DNA from 3 places in the Enterobacter asburiae genome. Region 2 is predicted to be linked to each of the others. Evidence: predicted binding sites of a transcription regulator. Region 2 holds the regulator's gene; each other region holds the start of a gene.

Region 1 (3,279 bases), 1.1 Mb from region 2:
TTCGAAAATCGATTTCTGAATATGGGTTTCTTTGCTGGCGGGCGTGATCAGGCCGCGCATTTTGACCACGTCGTTGAGGATCGTTTGCAGATGCTTTTCCAGCCGGGGACGCTCAACCAGATTCGGGGAAAAACCGGCCTGATAGACGCGGTTAAAGGCGGTGACGTAGTTCGCCATCTGAATACGCCAGTGCAGAAAAGCCCGCTGCGGCCAGATACCGGTGAAGAGCATGGCCAGCAGTGACCCCAGGATGACATCCCCGCTTCGCCACAGCGCGGTGGTCATATCCCCGGCGGGCGCACCGACAACCACCGCGAGCGTAATACCAATCAGCAGCGCCTGATACGGCCTCTTACCCAGCGCCAGCCAGCCGCACAGGAACATGGCGGCACCGCACCATGCCAGCATCACGGGAAATGAGATGAGCTCCAGCTTCAGGGCGATAAGCCCAAGGGCCGAGCCTAAAACCGTCCCGCCAATTCGCTCAAAAGCGCGCGGAACAACGTTTCCCCAAAACGAGATGGGCCCCATCACCACCACAAGGGTGATCAGCGGCCACGTCCCTTCCGGAACGTCCAGCAAACGGACCAGTACAAACGTCAATACGAACGCCAGCGCGATGCGACACCCGTGCACCACGCGGTAATGTTTGTACAACCGAATTTCAAAAGGGGTTAATGATTTGTCGGGACGCACACCCGCTCTCCAGCTACACGGCAAATCACAATTGTACTGTGTTTTCAGCCGGGCGGATCGCTCCCGGCTGAAAAACCCTTCATTTAGCAGGCTTAAGCCGTTTTATGCTCTACCGCGATATACATTTCGATATCCCAGTAGCCGTCTGCATTGCCGTCATTGAGATAGCGCTCGAAGCAGGGTTTGAGCGCCATCTGGTACTTATTGTCCTGCAGCAGGGAATTAAAGAACTGATACCACGGCGTGGCGAAGTCGTAGTTTTCCACGCGCGCCGTCGCCACGGCATAATCCCCGGCCGCGATTTCCGTCATCATGACGCCTTCGCTGTTTTCCGGGATAACGAAATCATCCGGTACCGTAACGGCCGTATCGCAGCGCAGTTTTTCTGCCGGGACCTCATCCGGATTATCGTAGTAGACCGCAACCCACTCCAGCGGCTCAATGTGGCGCCCGTCCACCCACATCACCAGCTGTTCAAAGCCCTGTTTTACCGTTTGTTCCCACGGTCCGACCAAATGAAAACCGGCAATCTTACGTTTCTTTTGCTGCTTGATGCTGTAGTCCATGCTGCCTCCATTTATTACTGTATATACATACACTATAAAGCGGATTCTGAGGGTTCAGCAAACGAGAAGTGTTTATTATGTGAGCAGACTCGCAACCCTGCCAGCCTGCTCGTCAACCGCTAGAGCGTGTGATGCAGATAATCGCTCATGCGAGAGAACAGTCCACCTTTATCAACGGCTTCCAGCGTCACCAGCGGCCAGTGCGCCACCACCTTGTCGCGGTCATAGAGCTGGATCTCCCCGACCCGTTGATGCGCAGCAATCGGCGCTTCCAGCTCTTTTTTATCCAGCACGTATTTGGCTTTGATGTTCGGCACTTCCGCTTTCGGCAGGGCCAGCCAGAAGTCCTGGTCGGTGCCCAGTTTCACCTGCTCCTTATCGCCGTACCAGATACGCTCTGTCCCCACTTTTTTACCGTTGTGCAGAATTTGCACCGTATCGAAGTTCTGCTGCCCCCAGTGCAGCAGTTTCCGGGCCTGGTCCTCACGCCCTTTCGGGCTGTCCGCCCCCATCACCACCGCGATTAAACGACGCTGCCCGTCAACGGCGGACGCAATCAGGTTAAAGCCCGCTCCCGAGGTGTGCCCCGTTTTAAGCCCGTCCACGTTCATGGTTTTATCCCACAGCAGGCCGTTACGGTTTTGCTGGGTGATCCCGTTCCAGGTCAGGCTCTTTTCGCTGTACATATGGTAAAACTCAGGCTCGCCGTGAATGATGGCCCGGGAAAGTACGGCCAGGTCATAGGCCGAGCTGTGCTGGCCCGGTGCGTCCAGCCCGTGGACGGTTTCAAAGTGCGTATCGCGCAGGTTCAGCTTCTGCACGTAGTCGTTCATCATCTTCACAAACTGCGGCTGGCCGCCCGCCACGTGATCGGCCAGCGCCACGCAGGCGTCGTTGCCGGAATCGACAATCAGACCGCGGCTTAAGTCACGCACGGAGACGCGATCGCCCTCTTTCAGGAACATGAGCGACGAGCCGTCAAAAACCGGGTTGCCTTTTGCCCACGCGTCACGCCCGACGGTGACAATGTCGTCCGGCGTAATGCGATGGCTATCAATGGCCCGATCGACCACATATCCCGTCATCAGCTTGGTCAGGCTCGCCGGATTGCGTTGTTGATGTTCGTTGCCCGCCGTTAAGATCTGGCCAGTCGTGTAGTCCATCAGCACCCAGGAGCCAGCCTGAATGGCCGGAGGCTGCGGCGAAAAATCCAGTGGTTCGGCCGCAAAAGCAGATGAGACACTCGAAGCGAGTAAAGAAACAGCAATAAACAGACGGCGTTTCAACGGTATATCCTCAGGTCATTAAAAATCGATGACCTTTTTACGGGAGTTCTGATGTCGTTACCTGGCTTAATTGCAAAAAAATGTGACAGAACGCAGATTATTCTCTGAAGCTGGCGCGCAAATTTGCGTCACGGCGGTGCTTTTTATTCGGTCTGAACCGCACGATCGTTTACCATAGTGACGTCATTTTTTAACAGGATGGTATTACTGGTGTCTGACTCTGCCGCTCGCCCGACTTTTTTATTTCATGACTACGAAACCTTTGGCACGCACCCGGCGCTGGACCGACCGGCGCAGTTTGCCGCCATCCGTACCGACGACGAATTCAACATTATTGGCGAGCCTGAGGTCTTTTACTGCAAACCGGCTGATGACTACCTGCCGCAGCCCGGGGCGGTCATGGTCACCGGGATCACTCCTCAGGAAGCGCGCGAGAAAGGCGTTAACGAGGCAGAATTCGCCCGACGCATCCACGATCTGTTTACCGTCCCCAATACCTGCGTGGTCGGTTACAACAACATCCGCTTCGATGACGAAGTGACGCGCAACATCTTCTATCGTAACTTCTACGATCCCTATGCCTGGAGCTGGCAGAACCGCAATTCACGCTGGGATTTGCTAGACATCATGCGCGCCTGTTATGCCCTGCGTCCTGAGGGCATTAACTGGCCGGAAAATGAGGAAGGGCTGACGAGCTTCCGGCTGGAACACCTGACGCGCGCCAACGGCAT
Region 2 (3,279 bases):
CGGAATGCGCTTCTACCGCATAGGCAAAACCGTCCAGCGCGTAGGCGGTAAAGGTCAGTAACGTCATCAATACCGCGTTGACCGCGACGATTTCTGGCCCCAGTCGAGCCCCGAAAACCGTCAGCGCGCCGAAGCAGAGCTGAAGCAGCAGCGAGCGCAGCATGATGTCACGATTGAGCGCCAGCAGCTTACGGATATTGCCGCGCCATGCGGTTTTGAGCAGCGCCAGGGAGATGCCGCGCATCGCCAGCACGCGCCAGACCATCCACAGGCCAATAATAAAAGTTCCGTACTCGGCAATCGCCGTTGCCAGCGCCGCGCCCTGCACGTTCATATGCAGGCCCATTACCAGCCAGACATCCAGCACAATGTTAAGAAGGTTGCCTACCACCAGCAAAATCACTGGCGCACGGGCGTACTGAACGCCCAGGAGCCACCCCAGCAGAACCAGGTTTGCCAGCGAGGCGGGCGCGCTGAGCCAGCGGATTTCAAGGAAACGTCGCGCCTGCGCCAGTACCGCCTCGCTGCCGCCGACAACATGGAGCGCAAGGTCGATCAGGGGCGTACGAAATAAAACGATTAACGCCCCTGCACCGAGCGCAAGGATCAGCGGCTGGACCAGCGCGCGGGCCAGACGCAGCGGATCTTTTGCACCATAAGCCTGGGCCGTGAGCCCGGTGGTGCTCATGCGCAAAAAGAGCAGCAGCATAAACAGGAAGCTGGTTGCCGTCGCGCCAATCGCCACGCCGCCAAGATAAACAGGCGAATCAAGGTGACCAATAACGGCAGTATCGACCAGACCCAGCAAGGGAACGGTAATATTGGAGAAAATCATCGGCAGAGCGAGACGCCACAATGCCTTATCGGATGCCGTCAGCAGTGACATGAAAAATACCGGGAGTCGAGAATGAAGCAGGCTACAGCGGCGCCATAGCCTGTCAGGAAGAGGTTACAGCCATTCGCCGTTGCGAATGACCCCAACCGCCAGTCCTTCGATAGAGAAGTTGTGTTCGCGGAGATCGACCACAATCGGGGAGAACTCGTTGTTTTCAGGCAGTAGCTGAACGGTGTTCCCCTGTTTTTTCAGACGCTTGACGGTAACTTCATCATCAATGCGCGCGACAACCACCTGACCGTTACGCACATCCTGCGTTTTGTGCACCGCAAGCAGATCGCCGTCAAGAATGCCGATGTCTTTCATCGACATACCGCTGACGCGCAGCAGGAAATCAGCGCTCGGTTTGAACATGCCAGGATCGACCTGGTAGTGGCCTTCAATATGCTGCTGTGCCAGTAAAGGCTCACCGGCAGCAACACGGCCTATCAGCGGAATGCCCGTCTCTTCTTCCACCAGCAGGCGGATACCGCGTGACGCGCCTGAAACAATCTCAATCACGCCTTTACGCGCCAGCGCTTTCAGGTGTTCTTCAGCAGCATTCGGAGAACGGAAGCCCAGACGCTGCGCGATTTCCGCACGCGTGGGTGGCATACCCGTCTGGCCGATATGATCCCGGATGAGATCAAACACCTCTTGCTGCCTGGTCGTTAACGCTTTCATTCCGCCCCCTGGGTGTATATACAGTTATGCTGTGAGTATATACAGTCAAAGGCGATTTTGGAACCAAAAACTGCACAAAAAACCAGGGACTTAATTATTCCTCGAGGCTCATCGGAAATGTGACCAAAGCAGCGTGACCCAGGTGATAACGGCAGTGATAATCGCCAGCAATACGGCAGCAGAGCCCATGTCTTTTGCGCGGCCAGAAAGCTCGTGGAAATCTGAACCAATGCGATCAACAACGGCCTCAATAGCGCTATTAAGAATTTCCACTATCATCACCAGAAGTACGGAACCGATAAGAAGTACGCGGGTAATAGCATCAACATCAAGGAAACAGGCGATGATCACCGCGATGATTGCGGCGACGCCCTCCTGGCGAAAGGCAGCTTCGTTGATCCACGCGGCACGGAAACCTTTCCATGAATAGCCGGCGGCTTTGATGATACGCGTTAACCCAGTGGTATTATTGGCCATTAAAAGAACCTTTTATGAAAAAAAGCGTCAGTAACAGGAACTGTAGCGCGTTTCGCTACAGCCTGAAGTATGACGGGTAACAACAGAAATTTTGCGCGCTTTCTGTTATCCTTGCGCCGCAATTGCATTATTAACCAGAGGCTTTACATCGTTTATGTCCGGCTGGCCACGAATTTACTACAAATTACTTAATTTACCATTAAGCATCCTGGTAAAAAGCAAGTCTATCCCAGCAGAACCCGCGCTGGAATTGGGGCTCGATACCTCGCGTCCTATTATGTACGTTTTGCCTTATAACTCGAAGGCAGACTTACTGACGCTTCGCGCCCAGTGTCTGGCGCATGACTTACCTGACCCGCTTGAACCGCTTGAAGTTGACGGTACGCTGCTGCCGCGCTACGTGTTCATTCACGGTGGACCGCGCGTGTTTACCTACTACACGCCAAAAGAAGAGTCCATCAAGCTGTTCCACGACTATCTCGACCTGCACCGCAGCAACCCCGATCTGGATGTACAGATGGTGCCGGTATCGGTGATGTTTGGTCGTCGTCCGGGCCGTGAAAAAGGTGAAGAGAACCCGCCGCTGCGCATGCTTAACGGCATCCAGAAGTTCTTCGCGGTCTCCTGGCTGGGACGCGACAGCTTTGTGCGTTTCTCCCCTTCCGTTTCGCTGCGTCGAATGGCGGACGAGCACGGTACCGACAAGATCATCGCGCAAAAACTGGCGCGCGTGGCGCGTATGCACTTCGCCCGCCAGCGCCTGGCTGCCGTAGGGCCGCGTCTCCCGGCGCGTCAGGATCTGTTCAACAAGCTGTTGGCCTCCAAAGCGATTGCTCGCGCCGTTGAAGACGAAGCGCGCAGCAAAAAAATATCGCATGAGAAAGCCCAGCAGAACGCCATTGCGCTGATGGAAGAGATTGCAGCGAACTTCTCTTACGAGATGATTCGCCTGTCCGATCGTATTCTCGGCTTTACCTGGAACCGTCTCTACCAGGGCATCAACGTTCATAACGCCGAGCGCGTACGCCAGCTGGCGCACGATGGCCATGAGATTGTCTATGTTCCCTGCCACCGCAGCCACATGGACTACCTGCTTCTTTCCTACGTGCTCTATCACCAGGGGCTGGTACCGCCGCACATTGCTGCCGGTATCAACCTGAATTTCTGGCCAGCAGGTCCGATTTTCCGCCGCCTGGGCGCGTTCTTTATCCGTCGCACCTTCAAGGGCAACAAGCTCTACTCCA
Region 3 (3,279 bases), 2.2 Mb from region 2:
GCATGACCCCCGCTTTGAACGCGTATTCAGCCATCTTGATGCGGCGCTCGACCGCGTTCAGGCCAGCGGAACGTCACCGGAGCACATCAAAGCGCTGGGCTTTCTGCTGAACAACCTGCGGGCAATTGATGCTCAGCTGGCAACAATTGAGTCCGAACAGGCGATGGCGCTGCCGGGCAGTGAGGTGGAAAATCAGCTTGCTGATGACAGCGTGCACAGCGTTAGCGATATGTGGCTACGGCTGAGCCGTAACTTTACGCCGGAGTCGGCTCTCTTTCGCCACGCGGTGAGAATGTCGCTGGTGCTGTGCGTGGGGTATGCCTTTATCCAGATAACCGGGCTGCACCACGGCTACTGGATCTTGCTGACCAGCCTGTTCGTCTGCCAGCCGAACTATAACGCCACCCGACACCGTCTTGCGCTGCGTATTATCGGCACGCTGGTCGGCGTCGCGATCGGCCTTCCGGTGCTCTATTTCGTGCCCTCCGTTGAAGGTCAATTGATTCTGATCGTGATCACCGGCGTGTTGTTCTTCGCATTTCGCAACGTGCAGTATGCCCACGCCACCATGTTCATTACGCTGCTGGTGCTGCTCTGCTTTAACCTGCTGGGTGAAGGGTTTGAAGTTGCACTGCCCCGCGTGATCGATACCCTGATTGGCTGTGCGATTGCCTGGGCCGCGGTCAGCTTTATCTGGCCGGACTGGCGTTTCCGCAATTTGCCGCGCGTGGTGGACAGGGCGATGAACGCCAACTGCAGATACCTTGACGCAATCCTGGAGCAGTACCACCAGGGGCGCGATAACCGCCTGGCTTACCGGATAGCCCGTCGCGACGCGCATAACAGTGACGCAGAACTGGCCTCCGTTGTCTCTAACATGTCAACGGAGCCTCGCGCCACGGCGGAGATTCGTGAGACTGCGTTCCGCCTGCTCTGCCTCAACCATACGTTCACCAGCTATATTTCGACGCTCGGTGCCCACCGTGAGAAACTCACCAACCCGGGCATTCTCAACCTGCTTGATGACGCCGTCTGTTATGTCGATGACGCGCTTCATCACCGACCAGCCGATGAGCCGCGCGTTCAACAGGCGCTGAATGAACTGGCTCAACGCATTGCGCATCTTGATCCTGGAAACGACAGCAAAGCGCCGCTGGTACTTCAGCAGATAGGCCTGCTTATCGCTCTGCTGCCTGAAATTTGCCGGCTGCAACAGCAAATCGCTACCTGGAGGAGTGATTCTCCTGTGGCTCAGGCAGCGCATTAAACCACTCCGTTAGCTCCCGGCGAATGCCCGCCGGGAGTGCCGCCTCATGCAGCCCCTCGATAGCCCCTTCCAGTGCGAAGAGAACTTTAATACTGAGCGCTTTGTTTTTTGCCCGCATCTTTAGCCAGCTCGCTCTTGCACCCAGCGCCCGCAGCGTTTCCTCATTGGTAATGCCAGCTTCAAAGAGCAAAACCTCAAGCTGAAAGGTCAGGTTTGGCAGATCCTTAAGTCGGTTTCGTTGATGGCGCTGATAGCGTTCTTTTCTTGCCGCACTGAGCGCAAACGAGGAGAGCTGAAGCAACCGCTCCCTGTCCTGCCATAATCCGTCATCCACACGATAATAGTTGAGCAGCACCGGGCGGCCTCGCTTCATCAACGTCAAAAAAGAGGAGGCATTTTTTACACAGTATTTCGCACTCTCCTCACAGGCGCGGAGATAAAGCTCGCCGTCTGACACCATGGCAAAAACCGCATCATCCACCGCCAGGGTATAGCCTCCAAACAGCGCGCGGTGATGAATCTCGCCCAACGGGGAGAGGTATTCCTGAGATTTATAAATCCGTTCATAAGATATCTTTTTCATGATATTTCCCTTCAAAATCATAAAGTAACAGCGAAAATTCTTACTAGCGGATCCGTTAGCAGGAAAATAGGCAACTTATCGCCGATGAGCAAGATGATTTTTCGAGGGACATCAACATTGAATGAATTTTGCGAGTCGCTTTCCGAAAATGAGGTTGATCTTTATGCATACAGGGGTTACTGTATATCCATACAGTGACTACAGGGCTGGAATGAATATGCACACTTCAGGCTATGCAAATCGCTCAACCTCTCTCTCTTCTACCGCAGGCAATGTCGCGCAGAATTCCGTCGAGCGTGTTTCCACGGGGCTAATCAGTGAAGTGGTTTATCGTGAAGACCAGCCCCTGTTGACGCAACTTCTGTTGTTGCCGTTATTACAACAGCTTGGTCAGCAATCGCGCTGGCAGCTTTGGCTCACGCCTCAGCAAAAACTGAGCCGTGAGTGGGTTCAGTCCGCAGGCCTTCCGCTTACCAAGGTCATGCAAATTAATCAGCTCCCGCCGTGCGATACCGTTGAGTCGATGATCCGCGCGTTACGCACCGGAAATTACAGCGTGGTGATTGGATGGTTACCAGAAGAATTGACGGAAGAGGAACATTTCCGTCTGACTGAAGCAGCCGAAGAAGGGAGTGCGATCGGGTTCATTATGCGTCCGGTTCGATCGGATTCTTACCGCAGAGGACAACTTTCTGGGCTAAAAATTCACTCAAATTTATATCATTGAGTGAAATTAAGATTTTTCCTGGAATTTTTTTTGACCACAAGATGGCATTAAAGTTCCTGACCTGAAAATCGCGGCAAGGCTTGTCTGGTGCGGTTCTCCTTAATTTTATTGCACAAAATTCGTTCAAAAAATGTTAAATAATCGGTATACGGAACTTTTTTTTTCATATGCCTGACGGACTTCACACTTGTAAGTTTTCAGCTACGTTGTAGACTTTACATCGCCAGGGGTGCTCGGCCTAAGCCGAAGATATCGGTAGATTTATATTTGACCACGCCCCCCGGTGAAGGATTTAACCGTGATTCTCTCCTGAGACTTTCATGGCGAATTTTGGATGATAACGAGGCGCAAAAAATGAAAAAGACAGCTATCGCGATTGCAGTGGCACTGGCTGGCTTCGCTACCGTAGCGCAGGCCGCTCCGAAAGATAATACCTGGTATGCAGGTGGTAAACTGGGCTGGTCTCAGTTCCACGACACCGGCTGGTACAACAGCAGCCTGAACAATGATGGCCCAACTCACGAGAGCCAGCTTGGTGCAGGTGCGTTCGGTGGCTATCAGGTTAACCCGTATGTTGGTTTTGAAATGGGTTACGACTGGTTAGGTCGTATGCCATACAAAGGCGACACCATCAACGGCGCTTTCAAAGCACAGGGCGTTCAGCTGACCGCTAAACTGGGCTACCCAATCACTGACGATCTG

What was found. Region 2 encodes LexA, which represses DNA repair genes until DNA is damaged. Its sites were predicted from a motif close to TNCTGTATGTACATACAGNA; they were not measured.
Region 1: sbmC (DNA gyrase inhibitor SbmC) is a predicted target of LexA. The motif match lies at 1,278-1,297, and genes of this name have one in related genera.
Region 3: sulA (SOS-induced cell division inhibitor SulA) is a predicted target of LexA. The motif match lies at 2,028-2,047, and genes of this name have one in related genera.

The regions. Positions count from the first base shown of each region.
Region 1 is NZ_CP011863.1:2,110,898-2,114,176, forward strand. Features, by position in the region: gene ACJ69_RS10405 (FUSC family protein) at 1-696, opposite strand, end outside; gene sbmC (DNA gyrase inhibitor SbmC) at 789-1,262, opposite strand; gene dacD (serine-type D-Ala-D-Ala carboxypeptidase DacD) at 1,382-2,548, opposite strand; gene sbcB (exodeoxyribonuclease I) at 2,747-3,279, shown strand, end outside.
Region 2 is NZ_CP011863.1:3,241,429-3,244,707, forward strand. Features, by position in the region: gene dinF (MATE family efflux transporter DinF) at 1-886, opposite strand, end outside; gene lexA (transcriptional repressor LexA) at 950-1,558, opposite strand; gene ACJ69_RS15695 (diacylglycerol kinase) at 1,667-2,035, opposite strand; gene plsB (glycerol-3-phosphate 1-O-acyltransferase PlsB) at 2,190-3,279, shown strand, end outside.
Region 3 is NZ_CP011863.1:709,360-712,638, reverse strand. Features, by position in the region: gene yccS (YccS family putative transporter) at 1-1,267, shown strand, start outside; gene ACJ69_RS03435 (TfoX/Sxy family DNA transformation protein) at 1,224-1,850, opposite strand; gene sulA (SOS-induced cell division inhibitor SulA) at 2,068-2,577, shown strand; gene ompA (porin OmpA) at 2,932-3,279, shown strand, end outside.